One region of the Tatumella sp. UBA2305 genome, then DNA from elsewhere that is predicted to be linked to it. Evidence: predicted binding sites of a transcription regulator. Region 1 holds the regulator's gene; the other holds the start of a gene.
What was found. Region 1 encodes Fur, which represses iron uptake genes when iron is present. Its sites were predicted from a motif close to ATAATAATGAGAACNACTATCAA; they were not measured.
Positions count from the first base shown of each region.

Region 2: a site for Fur is predicted at 1,378-1,400, ahead of ftnA (non-heme ferritin). Genes of this name have one in related genera too.

Region 1 is NZ_DDVT01000019.1:76,939-81,377, forward strand. It holds gene B3Z23_RS12290 (beta-N-acetylhexosaminidase) at 1-2,152, shown strand, start outside; gene fur (ferric iron uptake transcriptional regulator) at 2,352-2,798, opposite strand; gene fldA (flavodoxin FldA) at 3,141-3,671, opposite strand; gene ybfE (LexA regulated protein) at 3,805-4,080, opposite strand; gene ybfF (esterase) at 4,227-4,439, opposite strand, start outside.
Region 2 is NZ_DDVT01000017.1:135,967-140,405, reverse strand. It holds gene prfC (peptide chain release factor 3) at 1-1,023, opposite strand, end outside; gene ftnA (non-heme ferritin) at 1,544-2,047, shown strand; gene B3Z23_RS10930 (lysophospholipid acyltransferase family protein) at 2,078-3,832, opposite strand; gene B3Z23_RS10925 (peptidase) at 3,934-4,439, opposite strand, start outside.

The sequences.
Region 1 (4,439 bases):
TATCCTGATGACCGCGGAAAACCGTTATCAGCAAAACCTGCAGACCCGCTTGCTGGAACCCCGGCAGTTGCGGGGGCAAATTATTCCGACGCCGTTGAAAGTGGTCTTAGGCACAAAAGATATCAGCCTGAAACAGGGCATCATAGCCGATTTGACAGCGTTGCCCCCGGAAACCGCTCGTACGGTAAATCAGGCACTGAACAACGCTGGTATCTCATCAGGGCAAGGTTATCCGTTACAGACAAGGATCGAACCTTCAGCATTTCAGGGGAAAAAGGTAAAACAGGGAGCTTACCGGCTGGAAATTACCCCGCAAAAAGCCGTGATCACCGGTTATGACGGGCAGGGAGTATTTTATGGTCTGCAATCGCTACTGCAGTTGATCCCCCTGGATGGAGAACCACTCATTCCGGTAATGAGTATCGAAGATGCCCCGCGTTTTGCCTACCGCGGAATTTTCATCGATGTGGCCAGAAACTTTCATTCCAAAGCGGCCATCATGCGTACCCTGGACCAAATGGCGGCCTACAAACTTAATGTTCTGCACCTGCATCTCAGTGATGATGAGGGATGGCGAATTGAGATCCCGGGATTGCCTGAACTTACACAGGTGGGAAGTCAGCGTTGTCATGATTTGAGTGAAACCCGTTGTCTGTTACCTCAATTGGGTTCCGGTCCGGACAATACGACTACCGGCAGCGGCTATTTCAGCCGACAGGACTATATCGACATTGTGAAGTATGCCAATGCCAGACAGATTCGGGTGATACCAGAAATTGATATGCCTGCACATGCCAGAGCAGCAGTCATTTCAATGGAGGCAAGATATAAAAAACTGATGGCAGAAGGAAAATCATTACAGGCAATGGAATATCGTTTACAGGATGAAGGTGATGATTCTCAGGTGACTACCGTACAATTTTATGACCGGACCAGCTTTGTGAATCCCTGCCTGCCTTCAACCTTAAGATTCACCAATAAGGTGATGTCTGAAATCGTTCGTATGCATCAGGAGGCCGGACAACCGTTGACTCGTTGGCATTTTGGTGGCGACGAAGCCAAAAATATCTATCTGGGGCCGGGGTATACTGATACTGCAAACCCCGAAGCAGGTAAAGGTCAGCGGGACCTTAGCCGCCAGGATAAGCCATGGGCAAAATCAGCGCAATGTGCATCATTGCTGAAAAGCGGTCAGGTGGCCAGCTTAAATGCACTGCCTGGCTGGTTTGCTTTACAGATCAGTGATATTGCGAAAAAGCAGGGTATGGAAGGGATTCAGGCCTGGCAGGATGGGCTGAAAGAAAACCGTGATAACCAACAGTTCGCCACGGCGAGAAATGCGCTGAACTTTTGGGATACGCTGTACTGGGGAGGGAGCGGTTCAGTCAATGACTGGGCAAATAAAGGCTATCGTGTGATTGTTTCTAATCCGGATTATCTGTATCTGGATATGCCTTATGAAGTGAATGCTGTAGAACCTGGTTATTACTGGGCGACAAGGTATAGCGATGAGCAGAAAATTTTCCGTTTTACCCCGGATAATCTGCCACAAAATGCCGAAATTTCTACGGATCGCGACGGACAGATATTTGCTGCAACCTCAGAAGGGCCATGGCCGGGGGCTTACGGGATGTCTGCGCAGATCTGGAGCGAAGTGGTCCGTACCGATCAGGATATGGAATACCGGCTATATCCGAGATTATTTTCTGTGGCTGAACGCGCCTGGCATAAAGCCGACTGGGAACTCGATTACCAGCAGGGGAGGCGGTTTGAGAAGGGCGTAACGCATTATGTCGATCAGCAACGGCTGGATAACGACTGGCAGCGGTTTGCCAATCTGCTGGGACAGTCAGTGTTGGCACGGCTGGATGCCAGCGGTATTGCTTACAGAATTCCGGTGCCGGGGGCAGAAATTCGCTCGGGCCGTCTCTGGGTGAATACTTCGTTACCCGGGACAACTGTCGAATTTTCTACGGATGGTGGGCAACAGTGGTTGCGTTATAACCCGCAACAGGCACCAATGGTGACAGGTGATGTACTGATCAGGTCAGTTAGTCCGGATGGAAAACGTTTCAGTCGCAATGTGCCGCTGACTCTGGCCGGAACGACAGATACTGTTATCAGGACCGTTGGAAATAAACAGCCGGACTGAGCTTAATCGCGTTAAATGCTTTTATCTTCGCCAGGGAGCTAACCCCTGGCGAAGAGATTAGCAGAATAGCAGGGAAGGGAGAGGGCGTCCGGTGGTGGCAGGCAACAAAAAACCCGCAAAAGATGCGGGTTTATCAGGTGATTGTGCTACCGGCGACAGACTGTCTCAGCAACTCCTGAATAATCAGTAGGAATACTGATTATTTATCGTTATGCAGCGACTCATCTTCGCGGCAATCGCCTTCGGTACAGTGGCCATACAGATACAGGCTATGGTTCGTCAGCTTAATGCCAAACCGTGTCGCGATTTCACGCTGGCGTTGTTCAATTGACTCATCACTAAACTCAATGACTTTACCGCAGTCGAGGCAAATCAAATGGTCATGATGCTGTTGTTGAGTCAATTCAAAAACTGACTTCCCGCCCTCGAAGTTATGGCGCGTTACGATTCCCGCGTCATCGAACTGGTTAAGCACACGGTATACCGTGGCCAGACCAATTTCTTCACCCATATCGATCAGGCGTTTGTACAAGTCTTCCGCACTGACATGGTGGCATTCTGGTTCCTGAAGCACTTCCAGAATTTTCAGTCTTGGAAGTGTCACTTTCAGACCAGCCTTCTTCAATGCGGAGTTGTTGTCAGTCATGCAGTTTGTGTCCTGTTACTTTTGAAAAATGACTTTGGCAAGAAGCCCTGAAGTTTGGTTAATGACCTTATATTTTTTAATCCATTATAGAACTGATGCACCAAAATTGAAACTACAGCTCTTAAACACTCCCGGAGAAATGCCCACCGGACAAGGAACTGTCACAGAGAAAAAACAGACAGTTTGTTGTTCTCAGGTAACTTCAGTCTTTGTTCCCTGAACCCCTGAAATGTCCGTGTCTGTATTATATGCTGAAGAAATTAATGCGGGTGCTACTGGCCATCTTAGTCATTCCCGCAGGTGCTGAAGTTAACAGTACCACAACTCTGATGAAAAACCCTATTAAGCGTCGAGGATTTCTTTCAGTTGCAGCTCGTCTGACACCTGGTTCACCCACTGGCTGACTCGCTGACTGGTAAGCTCCGGCTGGCGGTCTTCATCAATAGCCAGCCCCAGGAAGTGGCTGTCATCCGCCAGGCCCTTGGAGGCTTCAAAATGGTAACCGGCAGTTGGCCAGTGACCTACAATTACGGCACCGTTTGGTTCGATAATGTCACGGATCGTGCCGAGAGCATCACAGAAATATTCCGCATAATCTTCCTGGTCACCACAACCGAACAGAGCGACCAGCTTGCCGTTAAAATCAATTTCTTCCAGGGTAGGGAAGAAATCATCCCAGTCGCACTGTGCTTCACCGTAGTACCAGGTCGGGATACCCAGCAACAGAATATCGAAAGCTTCCAAATCTTCTTTGGTACTTTTCGCGATGTCGTGCACTTCAGCAACGTCCTTACCCAATTGTTTTTGGATCATTTTTGCGATGTTTTCAGTGTTGCCGGTATCGCTGCCAAAAAAGATGCCTACGATTGCCATGTGGGTATAACCTCTTGAATCTTCAGATCAGATAATTGTAATTTCAGTACAGATATGCAGATGATAACAGACCTGTGTGGTGTGAGAAACTTGTAAACAGGCCAGATTTGCTCCTGAGTGCGGTTGTCCGAACCTAATCTTGTTTCAGTTGAGCCAGAATAATTTGTTCTATGAGTTCACTTCGACTCAGGTTTTGTTCTGCCGCCAGAGAGTTCAGAGCATCGACAATGTCACTGCTCATCTTGAGTTCAACCCGCTGTAGTCCACGGACTTTATCGCGTTTTAGCTGATTGCGTTTATTTATCCGCAATTGCTCATCCCGCGAGAGCTGACTGGTTTTGGGACGACCTGGCCGGCGTTCGTTGGCGAACAAATCGAGCGTAGTACGATCCGTATTTTCTTTTGCCATGATTTTTGAAACTGAACACCTGCGTTGTATCAGATACACGCAGAAAAATGATGAATGAACACAGTTATCATGTTAAAAGCACACGATAAAAATTTAGCGCGCAATCATACTCCAGTGCGATGAATGACGCCAATACTTATACAGTTTCACTCCGGAGTTTTCGCCGCCAGTGACAGAAAACGTTGTACCGCACTGATGACCGCCCGGGGTTTTTCTGCATGTACCCAGTGCCCGGCGCCGGCGACAATATGCGCTTTGGCCTGCGGGAACTGTGCCAGCAGTTCAGCCCGGTAGCGATTATCCAGATAGGGTGAGTTGCCACCTGCAATAAATAAGGCCGGGCCAGGCCAGGCAGGACA
Region 2 (4,439 bases), on a different contig from region 1:
CACCACCTCTTTACCGGTTCGCACCTGGTACATCTTCATGCCTTTTTCATACTTACCCGACACTACACGCAGGAAAGCCACACGGTCGCGGTGTTTCGGATCCATATTGGCCTGAATTTTAAATACAAATCCGGAAAATTTTTCATCAGCAGCAACAACTTCCCGGGTATCGGTTCGGCGTGGCATTGGCTCCGGAGCCCAGCTCACCAGGCCATCCAGCATATGGTCGACACCAAAGTTACCCAGTGCGGTACCAAAGAATACCGGAGTCAGTTGGCCCTGCAGGAACGCCTCATGATCGAATTCATGGGATGCCCCCTGAACCAGTTCCAGTTCTTCGCGCAATTGTGAGGCCAGTTCATCACCAATCGCTTCATCCAGCTGTGGGTTATTCAGCCCTTTGACCGTACGAACTTCCTGGATGGTATGTCCCTGCCCGCTCTGATAAAGATAGGTTTCATCTTTATACAGATGATATACCCCTTTAAACAGCTTCCCGCAGCCGACAGGCCAGGTAATTGGGGCACAGGCGATCTTCAGTTCACTCTCAACTTCATCCATGACTTCCATTGGATCACGGATATCACGGTCAAGTTTATTCATAAAAGTCAGGATCGGCGTATCACGTAAACGGGTCACTTCCATCAGTTTACGGGTCCGGTCTTCGACCCCTTTCGCGGCGTCAATCACCATCAGACAGCAGTCGACCGCCGTCAGAGTACGGTAGGTATCTTCCGAGAAGTCTTCATGTCCCGGGGTATCCAGCAGATTAACCAGCTTATCGCGGTAAGGAAACTGCATCACCGAAGTGGTTATCGAGATCCCGCGCTGTTTCTCCATCTCCATCCAGTCTGATTTAGCATGTTGGCTGGAACCACGACCTTTTACCGTCCCGGCCGTCTGAATAGCCTGTCCGAATAACAAAACTTTTTCTGTAATTGTGGTTTTACCCGCATCCGGATGCGAAATAATCGCAAATGTGCGGCGACGAGCCACTTCGTCTAAAAAGGGTGCTGTAGCCATTAACAGGTTCTTCACTGTTGGCGGAAACACATTGCAGGAATGCATTTCCGGAAAATCACGCAGGCCGGGAAATATTTCACCGGCGTTTATCACAGAGATCACTGACCGGCAATCACCGACATCAGTCAATACCCGGGACTTGTTCCGGAGGGGTTTTGGTCCGCATTTCTGCCCGTCACCGCTCTCCGCGGGGCATATGTTACATGAAACCGGGCGTTTACGGTATGTCAGCCCGCAGGGTTTATTGTTGCTGACCGCTGAAATAAGCGCCATTTTCTGCCGGAAAACTCTGCGACTTCCGGTTTAGTGCTGAAGCAGATACTGGCGGGGTATCTGCTACCTGTTAAAAAACAGATAACAATGAGAAAGACTTTTATTACGTATTCCAAATAATTCGCATTACTAAGAGCATGAAAAATAAAGAAATTATCAAAACACCCTCTTCACAAGGCCGTTTAACTGATGCATAATTCGTCACCATAAAGTTACAAAATATAATCTCTGTTAAAAGGTCACTGTTATGCTTACTCCTGATATGATTTCCCGCCTGAACGATCAGTTAAATCTGGAATTCTATTCCGCCAATTTGTATCTGCAAATGAGTGCATGGTGTGCGGATAAAGGCTACGAAGGAGCCGCTTCATTCCTGAAAACCCACTCCCGTGAAGAAATGGACCATATGCAGCGTCTGTTTGATTACCTGAGTGATACCGGCGCATTACCGGTACTGGGCAGTATTGATGCTCCGCCGGTCACTTTTGAATCCCTGTCTGATGTGTTTACCCGGACTTATCAGCATGAGCAGTTAATCACTGGTAAAATCAATGAACTGGCGCATGCCGCGATGACCACTCAGGACTACTCTACCTTCAACTTCCTGCAATGGTATGTTGCCGAGCAGCATGAAGAAGAGAAGATCTTTAAAAATGTTCTGGATAAACTGGGCATGCTGGAAAACAGTTCCAACGGTGCTTTCCTGTTGGACAAAGATTTGGGCCGCATGAACAGCAATACTCACGCCTGAGTTTGGCTAAGCAGGGGCCAGTCCCCTGCTTTATTCTGCCGTATCCGATACTGTCTCCTTCGGCTGTGTATTCATGGCATCCTGTCGGGTAAATACCCCGACATAGCGCTGATATCTCAGCGGCTTAATCAGCGATAAATCCACCAGCACCAGCCCATCAACACAGTTATTGAAATCCGGATCACTACCGAAATCAATGAACTGCACCCCTCCGGGTTCACAAAGCTCCGAATACTGTTTGTACAATGGCGGTATAGCGCATCCCATATTCGCCAGCAGGCGCTTCAGACAGCGCAAGTCCTGCTGATAATCATCACCACTAAACTGAGCAAGCACTTCGGGTAACGACGCAGGGTAAGGACGCCGGGATGTGGCCAGTTCTGCCGCCGGAGGGAAATAGAGCCGGTAAAAAGCCACCAGCAAATCACGTGCCGCTAACGGAAGCCCACCGGATATGGAGACCGGACCGAAAAGATAACGAATATGCGGATATCGGGCCAGAAATGCACCGATTCCCATCCACAGGTACTCCAGCCCGCGACTGCCCCAGTAAGCTGGCTGAACGAAACTCCGACCCAGTTCAATACCCTGTGACAATACCGGTAGCATACCCGGGTCATATTCAAACAGGCTTTGGCTGTAGATCCCCCGGGTCTCTGCATCCGTGAGTTGTGATGCGGTGGGCAACAGACGATAGGCACCGACAATTTCCAGTGTTTCATCGTCCCACAATACCAGATGGAAGTAGTCGTCATCGTAGCGATCCAGATCCCGGCGCCGACCACTGCCTTCCCCGACAGCCCGAAAAGCTATTTCCCTTAAACGACCAATCTCCCTCAACACCGGTACATAGCTCTCCTTGCCGCGTTGCCAGAGAAAAATATATTTGCCGTCGGGTAGCCTCCCCAACAGTTCACTGCTAAACAGTTGCTTACGCACGGCTACCCTGTCTTCAGGTCGGGCAATGGCATTTTCGGTCTGAAACAGCCCGGGGCGGCCACGGGCAATCCGGTAAAGATGTTTACGTAGCCGGGAAGCCAGCTCTTTGGCCGGGGTGTGACCGTCATACCAGTTACTGAAAGGAATGCGGGCACCCACCTGCATTTTTACGGTAGTCCCACGACACCGGAACATTTCCCTGACCAACATGAGTAACGCTGCCGGCGGACAGAGTTTGGCTGTCAGATAAAATGGCAAACTGTTTTTACCGGCGACAAAGACGGGCAGCACCGGAGCACGGCTTTTGGCAGCCAGCCGGACAAAGCTGTGGTGCCAGCGACCATCTTTAATTCCCTTGCTGCTTAAGCGCGAAACTTCACCCGCAGGGAAGATGATAACCACTCCCTGATTAGCCAGTTGTTGCCGGATACCGGACAACTGCTCGCGCCCGGTTTTCTGCCCCATGTTATCCACCGGCAGTAACACCGGATGCAGGCAGGTGAGACTCATCAGTAAACGGTTAGCCACTATCTTCACATCGCGTCTGACCTGAGCTACGGCATGCAATAAGGCCAGTCCATCTAACGCGCCCAGTGGATGGTTAGCCACCAGCACCAGCGGGCCACTGACCGGTATTTGTTCCAGTTCACGTGCGGTGAGTTCACAGCGAACATCCAGGTACTCGAGCATCTGCTCAACCATCTCCAGTCCATGAAGATGAGGATATTCAGCAGCAAACCGGATAAATTCCTGTTCACGCATCACCCGGCGTAAAAACCGTTTTTGCCATGCAGAGGCATTAAATTCAGGCCAATAGTCCCGCAACAGATGATCGACGGTAAACACCGGGAGTCCCCCTGATACAGATTAAATAAGGCACTGATGCACATTACTTTTCAGGGATGACAGAGTGATGACAGCAACAGGCTGCCATCACAGAGAGAGGATTATAATTCGAGAGGCGGCAGACGGGTAAAGACACTCAGCAGGCCTTTGCTCCATAACTGCCTGATTTGTGAGAAATAAGGGTGCTGATCTGTCAGGTGGTACTGTTCTGCATCGCTGTAACTGTCGGTCCGGTAAATCATCACATCCAACGGCAGCCCTACGGATATATTACTGGCCAGCGTGGAATCCATAGAAATCAGTGCACATTGCATCGCCTGTTCCAGTGGGGTTTCATAGCGCAAAACACGGTCAATAATCGGCTTGCCATATTTACTCTCACCAATCTGAAAATAGGGAGTGTCGACACTGGCTTCAATAAAATTGCCCTGCGCATAAATCTGAAACAACCGGGGTTCTTCACCCCGAATCTGCCCGCCAAGCAACAGAGTACCGCTGAATTCCTCCCCGTCACGTTTAATCACTTCGCGCAGAGTTTCTCCGACCCTCAGTGCAACATCATATAAAGATGCTGACTTCAGGATCCCTGACATTTCACCCTCTTCCT